4 regions of the Pokkaliibacter sp. CJK22405 genome follow, and region 3 is predicted to be linked to each of the others. Evidence: predicted binding sites of a transcription regulator. Region 3 holds the regulator's gene; each other region holds the start of a gene.

Region 1 (3,452 bases), on a different contig from region 3:
GATGAAATCTCCGGCGGCATGAAGCAGCGTGTTGGAATTGCCCGTGCGCTGGCGATGGAGCCCAAGGTACTGCTGATGGATGAACCCTTCGGCGCGCTGGATGCCCTGACCCGCGCTCATCTTCAGGACTCCTTGATGGAGATTCAGAAAACCCTGAATAACACCGTGATCATGATCACCCATGATGTCGATGAGGCAGTGCTGCTGTCGGATCGCATCGTAATGATGACCAACGGGCCTTCTGCCACCGTCGGTGAAATTCTGGATATCGAACTGCCACGCCCGCGTAACCGCATCGCGCTGGCCGATGACCCAACTTACAACCGTTATCGCCAGCAGGTGCTGAGCTTCCTCTATGAGAAACAGCGCAAAATTGAGCATCTGGACAGTCATCGCAGCAGTCGCAACAAAGACGATGCCCCGTCAGCGTCTCCAGACAAACAGGCGGCGCAAGGCTAATAGCGGACAAGGAGAGCCAGAATGCGATTTTACGATCTGGTAATCATCGGTCACGGCATGGCGGCCAACCGACTATTGCAGCGGCTGGCTGAAGAGTCCAACCGGCCGGAGCGGGTGCTGATTCTCGGCGAAGAAATACGCCCTGCCTATAACCGGGTGCTACTCTCTCCGCTTCTGGCAGGCGAGATCAGTAATGAAGCCTTGAATCTGAACCCTCAGGCCTGGTACGACGAACAGGGTTTTGAGTACCGCACCGACACCCGAGTGATGGCGATCGACCCCGCCAGCAAACGGCTAATCATGCAGTCAGGTCAGCAGCTGAACTACGGCAAGCTGGTGTTGGCAACCGGCTCGGTGCCTACCGTACCCAAGGTGAAAGGTTGCTCCTTGCCTTTCGTGATGGGCTTTCGTAACTGGCAGGATGTTGATCGCCTCAGCCGATTTGCGCGTCAAAGAGAGCGCATTCGTGCCCCCCGAGCCGTTGTCATCGGTGGCGGCCTGCTTGGACTTGAAGCAGCAGAAGGCTTACGCAAGCAAGGTGTGGAAACCACCCTGCTGCATCGCGCAGAGACGCTTCTTAACCGTCAGCTGGATCAGCAAGCAGGCACCATGCTGCAAGCGGCCCTGAGCGAACGAGGCCTGGGGATTATCACCCGGGCGCGTCTGGCCAGTATTGAGACAGACCACACCGAGCAGTTCGCAGGTATCGTGACCCTGGAAGACGGCAAGCACATCATGACCGATCTTGTTGTTATGGCGATTGGCATCACACCGCGCACAGAACTTGCCCGCGAAGCAGGCCTGAGCTGTGACCGGGCGATACGGGTAAATGCTTTTTTGCGCACCAGTGATCCGGATGTTTATGCCTTGGGAGAGTGCTGCGAGTTTGACGGTACCACTTACGGATTGGTCGCTCCGATCTGGCGGCAGGCTGAAACACTGGCTGGCGTTTTATGTGGCAGAGAGTCTCTGCCCTATAAAGAGGAAGCCATCGCCACCCAGCTAAAAGTCAGTGGCATAGAGCTGTTTTCAAGCGGCGAGATTAATTCTGAGGATGCCGAAGTCATGACCTTTATGGACCCGCAAACCCGTGAGTATCGCCGCCTCTGGCTGCGCGATAACCAGCTGGTTGGCGCCATTCTTTACGGCGATGTGCGTTTTGGTCAGCAGTATCATCAGTGGATTGTCAGCGGTGATTCCTGCGAACAGCAGCGGCAGCAACTGCTCTTTCCGCAGTGAACGTCATGCCCACCGTGCGAACCATTTCGGTGCCTGCGGGATTGATCAGGCCTCGATACTGAACAAAAACTGATCGCACTTTGAATGGCGATTATCTAAGCATCTGAATTACAAGGCTTTCTCAAAATGGCATAAAGCCTGCTTAGAGAAAGTCATTAAACAGGCAAGAGGAAACTTCGGTTTCACTCTTTTCGGACAACGGCGTCCGCTTCCTCTCTGAAATCAGAGCAGGAGCGACGCCGTTTTTTTATGCATGAATTTTGTCTACGACAAACAGGTGAGGAACCGTTATGACGTCAGTCACTTCAGCAGCGCAATGGCCCTGCCGCGTCGTGGTGGTCGGCAATGGCATGGTCGGTCATCAATTTATCGAATCCCTGCTCGGCAGCGAGCAGGCCAACCATTTCGACATTACGGTGATTGGCGAAGAGCCACGGGTCGCCTACGACCGCGTGCATCTGACCGAGTATTTCCAGTCCCTGAATGCCGACAATCTGGCGATGACCACGAAGGCCAGTTATGAGCAGCGTGGCATCCGGGTGTATTTGCACGAGAAAGTCACCGGGATTGATCGCGCCGCCAAAACCGTCACCACCAGCAGCGGTGCTCTGGTCGGTTACGACAAGCTGGTGCTGGCGACCGGCTCCTTCCCTTTTGTACCGCAGATTCCCGGTAATGACCGCAAGAACTGCTTTGTGTATCGCACCATTGAAGACCTCGAAGCCATCACCAAAGCCTCTGAAGAGGCCAAACGTGGTGTGGTTATCGGGGGTGGCTTGCTAGGCCTTGAAGCCGCCAAGGCACTGCGTGATCTTGAGCTTGAGGTCGATGTGATCGAATTTGCACCACGGCTGATGGCGGCGCAGCTCGATGATGCCGGCGCCGATGTGCTGCGCAAGAAAATCGAGGCGCTGGGTGTCGGTGTGCACCTGAACAAGGCCACCCGTGAAATCGTCGATGGCACCGAGTATGTGCACCGCATGAATTTCACCGATGACAGCTTCCTTGATACCGATCTCATCATCTTCTCCGCCGGTATTCGCCCCCGTGATGAGCTGGCACGCCAGGCTGAGCTGGCGATGGGGGAGCGTGGTGGTATCGTCATTAACGATGTCTGCCAGACCTCCGATGAGTCCATTTACAGTATCGGCGAATGTGCACTCTGGGATGGCAAGATTTTCGGGCTGGTCGGTCCGGGTTACACCATGGCGCGTGTGGCCGCTGACCATCTGCTCGGTGGCGTCAGCACCTTCGCCGGTGCTGATATGAGCACCAAGCTCAAACTGATGGGCGTTGATGTTGCTTCCATCGGTGATGCCCATGTGCGCACGCCGGGCGCTCTGACCTACGTTTATCAGAACCAGCCTGCCGAGGTGTACAAAAAGCTGGTGGTTGATGCCGAGAACAAGCGTGTCATTGGTGCGGTACTGATTGGCGATACCAGCGACTATGACACCCTGTTGCAATACATGCTCAATGCCATTGAACTGCCCGATAGCCCGGAAGCGCTGATTCTCCCAGCCGGTAGCGGCGCCGAAGGCAAACCCATGCTCGGGGCGGCGGCACTGCCGGATGCGGCCAATATCTGCTCCTGCTACTCCGTCTCCAAAGGGGCGATTCGCGGCGCGGTCGAGGGCGGCTGCTGCTCCGTGGCCGATGTGAAAGGCACCACCAAAGCGGGCACCGGCTGTGGCGGCTGCGTGCAGTTGCTGACGCAGGTAGTCAACCATGAGCTGGAAAGCCGTGGCATCAGC
Region 2 (3,452 bases), on a different contig from region 3:
GCTGGTGCGCTGAATGTTAGCCCCCATGAGAGCAGTGACGATGTACTGGGCCTTGGCGAATTTAACCTGACTGACAATACCCAGCTGGGCCTGACTTTCAGCTACATGGTCACTGATAACTGGGGTGTTGAGCTGGTAGCAGCAACGCCTTTCAACCACAGTGTTAGCCTTAACGGCGTGGGTAAAATTGCCTCGGCGAAACATCTGCCACCCACACTGCTAGGCCAGTACTATTTCGGCCAGTCAGATTCAGCGATTCGTCCTTATGTCGGGCTGGGGGTGAACTACACCTTCTTCTTTGATGAAGACTTCTCCAGCACCGGCAAGTCTGCAGGGCTCAGTGATCTGGACATGAGCAGCTCCTGGGGGCTGGCAGCCGAAGCGGGTGTGGATCTCAAGCTGACTGATAACATCTACGCCAATGCCTCAGTCTGGTACATGGATATCGACACTGACGTCACCTTCAATGCCGGAGGCTCTCGCCAGAAGATCAAAACCGAGATCGACCCGGTGGCCTTTATGATCGGTGCGGGATACCGCTTCTAAATCAGGTCGTACGGACGTAAAAAAGGGAGCCTCAGCTCCCTTTCTCTTTGCGATGCACTGTCAGTGGATCAGTGCGTTTTCGGCATGTTGTCTTTCATATTCATCATGCGGTCATGCGCCTTATGCATCTGCGTTAACTGCAGATTCAGGCGGTTTTCCAGCTCCGGGCTTTGTACTTCATGGATGGTTTCCTGAAGTTCCACCAGAGTTTTGTCCTCCACCTCTTCAAGCTCTTTCACCAGGACATAATCTTCCTTGGCCTCACGAGTCACTGCCACTTTCATATCAGCGTACCACTCGTGCAATTTGTGAGTCATGGTGGTTTTGGTTTCCAGAGGCTCCTTCATGCGGATTTCATATTCCGGGCGCAGATCACGGATGATGGCATCGCGGGAGGCTGCCTGATCATTAAACAGGCGCTTCAGTGCTTCATCGTCGGTTTTTTCTGCGGCGTGCAGGTAAAACGATTTGGCGTCCTCGCAAATGTCGAGAAAAGAGGCGAGAGCCTTTGCATCACTTTCAGAAATTGTTTTATCCAACATGTTGATACTCCTTTGTCACCGTCGCCTGCTCTTAATTTGCCGATCAGTGTGTCTGGTAACCGGCTGTGAGGCGGCGAGGTAAGCTGCCATTTGTTCGATAGTCCGTATCGAAAAATTATCCTTTAGCCCCCGATTAGGCAGAGCCAGTCGCTAGTGAGTGGCATTGTGTTTGATCTAACAGGGGGGACAAATGGGTTGGGTATTGAGGTGGCCCTGTTATCAGGCCTGAGAGCGGTAGGAGAGCATTGCTCTGCCTACCGTTTAACAAGTCAGGATCGGGTTAAAGACGCAACCCTGACGGTGCTACACCCGTGGTGGTCGACGACCCAGAATCAGGAAGACGACAAACATCACCAGGAAGATAATGAACAGAATTTTAGCGATACCGGCAGATGCCGCAGCAATACCACCAAAACCCAGAGCGCCGGCTACCAGCGCCAATACCAGAAAAATCAGTGCCCATGAAAGCATAACCAAACTCCTTGGAAAGCCTATGTCCCATCAATTGGGGGCTTTGCATCCTGTGGGCGGCATCCGGCTGGATGCCGCGTTAACATTCACTCTTCAGTACGTCTCATTAACTGCCGGGTGAATTACTTGGCCGCAACGGTCAGGTGATCGACAACATCGCTCACACCGTCAACGTCTTTGGCAACCTGAATGGCTTTATCTTTCTCTGCTTTGGAGTCAACAGAGCCGGTCAGGGTAACTTCACCGCTGGGTGCGGTATCTACATTGATGGCAGTACCGGAGATATCGGAATCCATCAAGAACTTGGTTTTGATTGTTGCTGTGGTAGTGGCAGCATCAACCTTTGCCATGAAGGAAGACTTTCCGGAAGCATCCATGTCGTCATCATTCATGCTGACATCATTGTCAGTACTAACGGTCAGGTTGTTTTTCACACCAGTAACACCATCGATGTTTTCGGCAAGCTGACCTGCCAGTGATTTATTGATTTCTGAATCAACGTTACCGGTCAGGGTAACTTCACCTTTTTCGACTTCGGTATCGATATCGAAAGGGTTCAGGTTTTTATTCATCAGATATACCGTTTCAATACGGCCATCCAACCAGGCATCTTTCATTTCGCCTTTCCAATCATCGGATTTGGCATGAAGATTATTCTGACCATTTACCTTGGTGGCATCACCGGTTTTGGTCATTTCAGTTGACTGAGTGTCCACCTTATTCATGTCCGTATCACTTTTCATGGTATCGGCATTAGCCAGTACAGGCATTGAAGCGATAATGGCAGTAGCGATAGCTGTTTTAAATGTACGTTTCATGATGTGAGCTCCTTTTCACAGTGGTTTGCAGGAATTACTAGAGCAGAGAGCGTGCCAATTTTTTAAGTTGTTGAAATGTAAGGTTTTTATAATTTATTTTGAAAAATAAGTTCTGGCTTTCTGTGATATTTACCGAGTAAGAAAAGTAATTCTTTCATTGTAAAAAATAGACTGTTTCAGCCTGGTTTCGTGGTTATTTTTGTTCAAAAAAAAGTAATGCTTTTTGTTTCTTGGGGGTTGAGTAACGCCTGATCAGACTTTTCGTGTTTTTAGAAATTTCTATCAGAGTCGGTGGGGTAAATATCGAGATGATGGGTTAATGGAAAGAAACACAATAGACTGAAGTGAGAAGTTGCGCTGATATAAGTTGCTTGGGCTTTCCTAAGAATTGTCTTGCCTGATATCTGCCCTTATAGGTCATCTGAGTTATTAATGCTGCTATGACTTATTGGTTATCGGCAGGTTGAAGCACTTAAAGGAGGAAGTTATGGCACGCATCGTAGTGATGTATCACAGCGGTTATGGACACACAGCCAAGGTAGCGGAGGCTGTGCTGGAAGGTATTCGCTCTGTCTCAGGGGTGGAGTCACAACTACTTGAGATTGATGCTGACGGCAACTTGCCCGACGGTGGCTGGGAAACGCTCAAAGTCTGTGATGCTATCGTCATGGGCACACCAACCTATATGGGTGGGCCATCCTGGCAGTTCAAAAAGGTGGCGGATGCCAGCAGCAAGCCTTGGTTTGCACTGGACTGGAAAGACAAGATGGCGGCAGGTTTCACCAACTCCGCTTCAATGAACGGTGACAAGGATATGACCCTGCATTACCTGATGACGCTGGCGATGCAGCACGGCATGTTGTGGATCGGTACCGGTATGCTGCCGTCCAACACCAAGTCCGCCGGGCGCAATGACATTAACTATCTTGGTAGCTCAGCCGGTTTGATGACTCAGTCACCCTCGGATGCTTCCACTGATGAAGGCCCGTTGCCCGGTGATCTGGATACCGCACGTGAATTTGGTATCCGGATTTCTGAATCAGCACTGCGCTGGATGGCGGCACGATAAATCTCA
Region 3 (3,452 bases):
AAAGATACCTTCACAGGTGACAAGATCATCTATGACATTACCCAACGCACCGTGAATGCCAGTGGTGGCAAAAGCTCAAATGCCGGTAGCGGCCGCGTTGAAATGATTTTGCACCCGAAACAAAAGACAACTGAATGAGTAGCACCCTGCAAGCACGCCACCTGGCTAAAGCCTATAAGGGCCGTCAGGTAGTCAAGGACGTCTCCCTCTCCGTGAGCCAAGGCCAGATCGTTGGCTTACTTGGTCCCAACGGCGCGGGCAAAACCACCTGCTTTTATATGATTGTCGGTCTGGTCGCCGCGGATAAGGGCGAAGTCCGCCGTGATGATCAGGACTTAACCCCACTGCCAGTTCATGGCCGCGCCCGTGCGGGCATCGGCTATCTGCCTCAGGAAGCCTCCGTTTTTCGCAAGTTAAGCGTTGAGAAAAACCTGATGGCGATCCTTGAAACCCGAAAAGATCTTGATCAGGATGCCCGCAAGAAAACGGCGGAGTCCTTAATGCAGGAGTTTCACATCTCCCACATTAAGGATAGTCTGGGCATGAGTTTATCCGGGGGCGAACGCCGTCGTGTGGAGATTGCCCGCGCGCTGGCCATGGATCCGGATTTTATTTTGCTGGACGAGCCTTTTGCCGGTGTTGACCCGATCTCGGTCACGGATATTCAGCAGATCATTCGCCATTTGAAAGAGCGTGGCATCGGTGTACTGATCACCGACCACAACGTGCGTGAGACACTCGCGATTTGTGATCACGCCTACATTGTAAGTGACGGGCACATTCTCGCTGAGGGCGATGCCGAGACGATTCTGCAACATGAGCAGGTTCGTCAGGTGTACCTTGGTGAAAATTTTCGCTATTGACCCATTCGAATGGCCTAAGCCATCCATAATTACTGAGTCGGAAGTATCTTCGTAGCCAAATATGAAGCCCTCTTTACAGTTAAAAATCGGTCAGCAGCTGACCATGACCCCGCAACTGCAGCAAGCCATCCGCTTACTGCAGCTTTCCACATTGGATCTTCAGCAGGAAATTCAGGAAGCACTGGATGGTAATCCCCTGTTGGATGTTGAAGAAGAGTTTGATACTCCCGTACCTGAAGAACGCTATGAAACCGCGCACAATCAGGAAACCCGGGACACCTCACAGAATGAGCAGGACGGCGCAGTCGACACTGACAGCCAGTGGTCTGATGACATTCCCGATGAACTGTCCGTAGACAGCTCTTGGGAAGATACCTATTCCACACTGCCTGCCTCATCCTCCAGCGGGGATGGTGACGATGGCTATGACTTTGAGTCACGAGCCACTGCTGGCGAATCCCTGCAGGACCATCTGGAGTGGCAGCTCAACCTGATGCCACTCAGCGATCGTGATCGCACCATTGCCTTCACCCTGGTCGACAGCATTAACGCAGAAGGCTACCTGACCTCTCCTCTGGAAGAGTTGCTTGAAAGTCTTGATGATCTGGATGAAGAAGATCCGGTGGAAATGGATGAGATGGTGATGGTGCTTCATCACCTGCAGCAGCTGGATCCGGCGGGCGTCGCAGCACGCGATCTTGCCGAGTGCCTGACCATCCAGCTCAAGCAACTGGCGACCACCACGCCCTGGCGTCAGGAAGCCATGGACATCATTGCCCAGCACCTGAACCTGCTCGGCACCCGCGACTATGCAACGCTGATGCGTCGCACCCGCCTCTCTGAAGAACAGCTGACAGCCGTCATACACCTGATCCAGAGCCTTAACCCCCGCCCCGGCGCCAGCATTAATGCAGGCGAATCAGAATACGTTGTACCTGATGTGGTGGTGGCGAAAAAAGAGGGTCAGTGGACTATCGAGCTGAATCAGGAAGCGATGCCGCGCCTGAAGGTGAATAACAGCTATGCCAGCATGATCAAGCGTGCGGACAACAGCGCGGATAACACCTATCTGAAAAATCAGCTACAGGAAGCACGCTGGTTTATCAAAAGTTTGCAAAGCCGTAATGACACCCTGCTGAAAGTCGCTACCAAGATTGTGGAGTTCCAGCTCGACTTTTTTGAGGAAGGCGAGGAAGCCATGCGCCCAATGGTTCTGGCAGATATCGCCCAGGCCGTCGAAATGCATGAATCCACCATCAGCCGTGTCACGACGCAAAAATTTATGCACACCCCTCGTGGTGTCTTTGAATTGAAGTACTTTTTCTCCAGCCATGTTGGCACTGCCGATGGCGGAGAAGCCTCTTCCACGGCGATTCGGGCAATGATCAAGAAGTTGATTGCCGATGAGCCACCGCGCAAGCCTCTGAGCGATGCCAAATTGGCAACCCTGCTGGGCGATCAGGGAATTAATGTCGCGCGAAGAACCGTCGCCAAGTATCGTGAAGCGATGGCAATTGCTCCATCGAATGAACGTAAGCGGCTGGTCTGAAAAGGAAACGATTTGGCGCTAAATAGATTTGACGAGCCCAGTCTTGGATTGGCTATAGTGAAATCTAACCAGCGAACAATCACTGGCAAATCAGGAGAGTCATATGCAAATAAACATCACAGGCCATCAGCTGGAATTAACTCCTGCCCTGACTGACTTTGTAAAAAATAAAATGCAGAAACTTGAGCGTCACGCCGACTCGATCACCAGTGTTCAGGTGACCCTGAACGTCGAGAAGCAGCGTCAGATTGCAGAAGCCACAGTTCATGTGGCAGGCGCCGACCTCCACGCCAGTAATGAAAATATCGACATGTATGCCGCCGTCGACGGTCTGATGGACAAGCTCGATCGTCAGCTCCTCAAACACAAAGAGAAGCACCAGGCTCGTAGCCAGGGTGCAATGGTACGCTAACGTCTTTATGCAACTTGACCAAATCCTAAGCCAGAGCTGCACCCTGACCGGTGCACCCTGGTCAAGCAAAAAGCGCGTTCTCGAGCAGGCTGCCGGCCTGCTCGCAGAACATCTCACGGATATCGACACCGACGATATCTTCAATGGACTTATTGGACGTGAGCGACTTGGCAGTACTGGCCTAGGTGGTGGTATTGCCATCCCTCACTGCCGCCTGTCTCAATGTGAAGAAGTGACCGCTGCGCTGATCCATCTGGAATCCCCGGTGGACTTTGATGCCAGAGATGGCCAGCCTGTGGATATCATCTTTGTACTGTTGGCACCTGAAGAAGCCCATGAGTCACACCTCCAGGCCCTGGCCATGGTTGCGGGCATGCTGCAAAACCCGGCAAACGTACAACAGCTGCGCGTGGCCAGCGATTCTGCAGGACTCTACAAGGCGGCTCTGTCCATCGTTCCGGACAAGGCATGAAGTTATTTATTATCAGCGGCCGTTCAGGCTCCGGTAAAAGTACAGCCCTCAATGCGCTGGAAGACTTGGGTTATTACTGTATCGATAACCTGCCGGTGGATCTGTTAAAGGCACTGGTACAGCAGGCGGAAAAGGCCCCCGATACACAACGCCAGA
Region 4 (3,452 bases), on a different contig from region 3:
TATCATTAACAAAACGATTTGTATCAACCCCTGAAGCATTTATGTTTTAGCAATAAACTTATAAGCAAAAACAAACCCGCTAAAATAACAGCACCGAACCGATCAGGCGGCATTGAGTTAAGCCCGCCTTAAGCCGTTCATATCATCTTGTACTCACTTCCGACTTCGCCGCTGCTATCAGGAGCTTTCATGACGATTGATTGGGCAAGCTTCACCCCTTATTCCGCTTTAGTGGGCGGAGCACTCATCGGCATTTCCGTAGGCTTGCGCGTACTTCTATTAGGGCGCGTTACCGGGATCAGCGGCATGATCCGACAGAGCATTAAGGCCACAGGCCCAGCCCGCTGGAGTAATCTCGCATTTCTTGCAGGACTCATGCTTCCCCCGGCATTACTGACACTGACGCCCTGGTCGATCAGCAAAACAGAAAGCATTCATTCCTCCTGGTGGTTACTGATAATCGCAGGGTTATTAGTGGGTATAGGTACAAGACTGGGCTCAGGCTGCACCAGTGGCCATGGAGTCTGCGGAAATGCACGCCTCTCACCCCGCTCACTGGTAGCCACCTTCAGCTTTATTGCGATGGGGATGATCACCGTTGCCTGTCTTCGCTTACTTGAAGGAGCAGCATCATGAGCAGAGGAATTAACTTTGTAAGTGGCGTGCTGTTTTCACTGGGGCTTATGATCTCCGGTATGACGTCCCCGCAAAAAGTACAGGCCTTTCTCGATATCGCAGGACAGTGGGACCCGTCTTTGATTCTGGTGATGGTGGCAGCTATTGCCATAGCCTTTCCCTGTTTTCACTGGGTCGAGCAGCGCGATGCAACTCTCTATGGCACACCTGCAGAGCTCCCTGATAAGCACCCCATCACTCGCTCGCTGATTTTCGGTAGCTTACTCTTCGGCATAGGCTGGGGATTAGCCGGTATTTGCCCGGGCCCGGGCTTGGCACTGGCAGCCTCAGGGCTGCCGCTTGCCTGGCTATTCATCATCTTTATGCTGATAGGCATGCTGGTAAAACTTCCAGGTAAATCCTGACTTTTTGCATGAAATACAGTGTATTAAGGCACCCTGTAATATCTGCCACCCTCTTACTTTCTGCCCTGACAAAGTTACTTGCCACCGTATCATAAAAACAAAAAAGCCTTATAAAACAATAACTTAAAAACTGGCACAGCAAATGCATTATCTATTACTGCAAACTAATAGCATTGACTGAAGGAGAGAGGCGGAAGCGAGTTTTCATAAACGCACTGCCACTCCTTGGAAGCTCGGCTGATGACACATCAGCAATCTTTGGAGTTTGAGACTCTCAAGAATGAGGTTCAGTCCGCAGGATGCGGCACTTCGTCTCAGCACCACCATAGTCGGATTAAAGCGAGCCAAGAGGGGACTTTATTATGTTGACCAAAGACGAAAAGAAGACTGAGTTAAAGGTGTTAAACCAAGTGCTAGCCGTATGTGAGGATGGAAAAAGCTTCTATCAGCATGCAGCTCGCGAGGTTGACAGTGCATCTTTGCGTAGAGTGTTTCTTGAGCAGGCGCAAGCTCGCCGGGAAGCAATTCAGGAGCTGACAGAAGAAGTTCAGCATCGTGAAGGATCACCAGTCGATAATGGCACCGTCTCAGGCACATTACAGCAATGGTATACAGACATTCGGGCATCACTTTCAGACAGCCAGGACTATCAATTCATTGTGGCGCTGGAAGAAGCCGAGACAAGGTCTTTGAATGAGCTGAAACAGGCAGTGAGATCACTGCATAACCCAAGGCTGGCAAGCAAACTAGGAAGCCATCTCGCCACTATTCAGTTGGCCCATGATCGAATGAAGTCGATCAAGGATGATATGAAGCGGACGCATCACTGATGAAACCACCTCCCTCAAAACGTCCTACTTGCCTTAAAAAATGAAAGCCCCTTAATTGGGGCTTTCGTTTATCCAGCCTCTTCTCATCTGCCAAACGAAAATCTCGCAGCCGCTCCCTTCCTTCATAGCCTGGCTAAAAAGCCTATTCTCAACACATGCATAACCACGACCTCGCTAGTTTGGCTTCCCAGCGAATACAGCTGCGAAACTTCATAGGAGCACCGCATCCTCCGGAAGTAACTCATATTTCAAAGTATGTAATTTTTAACGGGTGCCTTACGTAAAAAATACCGACTCCATCATTACAACGCTTTTCCAAAAATTACCCGATCTGGAAAAACTTGCCAAAGGGATAGGAAATTTCTACAAGCAGCTGCTTGAAAAACTAACAAATGACCATTTAAAACCTTACAAATCAATAACTTAAAAAGTTGGCACACATCTAGCTTATATACAAACAACTAACCGATAATAAATTATGGATGATAAGACGATGATTGAGATTCTGTTAACCTTATTCGTAGGAACCCTGGTAGCCCTTGCAGCGACAATTGGCCTGTTCTCAACAATCTCCGTGAATGTAGTTGGCATTTGCTTAACATTCATTGTAGCGACATTTGCGATCTGCCTTTTCATGGAACGCTTCAGCTACTACAAACTGAACAAAATTAAAGAAGAGCTGGCAATCTAAGATCCTGCGCTCTGGCAAAATATACCTTGCCCAATAAAGCCCATAGGCGATAGCAAACTATCACCTATGGGTTTTCTACTTTATAAGCACCTAAAAAATAAAAGTAATTATTTTCAAACCCCGACAAAAAATTCAGAATCACACCTCAAAACTAAAATAGTTTTCAATAGACCTACCTTTCAGTAACACCTCTTTTTTTTATCTTCCAAGCTTACTTATCAAAAAGCCTCCCACTGCATCTTAGATTCTCTCACTCATTATTACCTAAGAATCATCCTTGAAATACTCAGGTAACACTTGATAGCAATTAAACTTTTGCCTTATTCAACACGAACAATACTGACAAAAACCACCCTGAAAAAACTTCAACGCTATTACAAAGCTACTTGGTAAATAAGTTAATGACGGAATAAAAATCATGATAGAAAAACAAAAAAACCTTTAAAAAACAATAACTTAAAAAGTTGGCACGGCGAATGCTTTATATTAATCGTGAATCTGATGAAGGAATAATCAAATGAATCACGTAGTAAAGATGACAGCACTGGCAACCGTATTAAGTGCAACTTCAGGAATCGCTTTTGCAGACTCAGCCAATAGCAATCAAAGCTGGACTGGCACCGCAAAAGACGCATGGCTCGACGGAAAAATCGAAACCATGTATTTGATGAATGAACATCTGAATCCATTCAAGATCGACACGGATGTAAAAAAAGGTGCCGTTACCTTAACCGGTACTGTTGATTCCGATATCGATAAAGAACTTGCAGGTTCTCTTGCTAAAGATATCGAAGGAGTTACCACCGTAACTAACAACCTGAAGGTTGATGGTAAAGCTGAGAAGCGTGATGACTCTGAAACCTCATTTATGCAGCAGGTTGATGCAGCGAC

The links. The regulator sigma-54, encoded in region 3, starts transcription at its own class of promoters, with help from an activator protein. The targets are predictions, from matches to a motif close to TGGCACNNNNNTTGCTNT.
Region 1: a site for sigma-54 is predicted at 1,826-1,843, ahead of nirB (nitrite reductase large subunit NirB). Genes of this name have one in related genera too.
Region 2: a site for sigma-54 is predicted at 2,417-2,434, ahead of ACKC9G_RS06260 (BON domain-containing protein). Genes of this name have one in related genera too.
Region 4: a site for sigma-54 is predicted at 1,172-1,189, ahead of ACKC9G_RS04410 (PA2169 family four-helix-bundle protein). Genes of this name have one in related genera too.

The regions. Positions count from the first base shown of each region.
Region 1 is NZ_JBKKHQ010000009.1:19,867-23,318, forward strand. It holds gene ACKC9G_RS05475 (ABC transporter ATP-binding protein) at 1-459, shown strand, start outside; gene ACKC9G_RS05480 (NAD(P)/FAD-dependent oxidoreductase) at 481-1,698, shown strand; gene nirB (nitrite reductase large subunit NirB) at 1,989-3,452, shown strand, end outside.
Region 2 is NZ_JBKKHQ010000009.1:183,618-187,069, reverse strand. It holds gene ompW (outer membrane protein OmpW) at 1-546, shown strand, start outside; gene ACKC9G_RS06270 (PA2169 family four-helix-bundle protein) at 615-1,088, opposite strand; gene ACKC9G_RS06265 (DUF1328 domain-containing protein) at 1,392-1,559, opposite strand; gene ACKC9G_RS06260 (BON domain-containing protein) at 1,682-2,377, opposite strand; gene ACKC9G_RS06255 (flavodoxin family protein) at 2,865-3,446, shown strand.
Region 3 is NZ_JBKKHQ010000014.1:113,450-116,901, reverse strand. It holds gene lptA (lipopolysaccharide transport periplasmic protein LptA) at 1-138, shown strand, start outside; gene lptB (LPS export ABC transporter ATP-binding protein) at 135-863, shown strand; gene ACKC9G_RS10960 (RNA polymerase factor sigma-54) at 925-2,412, shown strand; gene hpf (ribosome hibernation-promoting factor, HPF/YfiA family) at 2,516-2,824, shown strand; gene ptsN (PTS IIA-like nitrogen regulatory protein PtsN) at 2,832-3,296, shown strand; gene rapZ (RNase adapter RapZ) at 3,293-3,452, shown strand, end outside.
Region 4 is NZ_JBKKHQ010000007.1:270,538-273,989, reverse strand. It holds gene ACKC9G_RS04420 (YeeE/YedE family protein) at 190-636, shown strand; gene ACKC9G_RS04415 (DUF6691 family protein) at 633-1,040, shown strand; gene ACKC9G_RS04410 (PA2169 family four-helix-bundle protein) at 1,403-1,870, shown strand; gene ACKC9G_RS04405 (hypothetical protein) at 2,349-2,561, shown strand; gene ACKC9G_RS04400 (BON domain-containing protein) at 3,079-3,452, shown strand, end outside.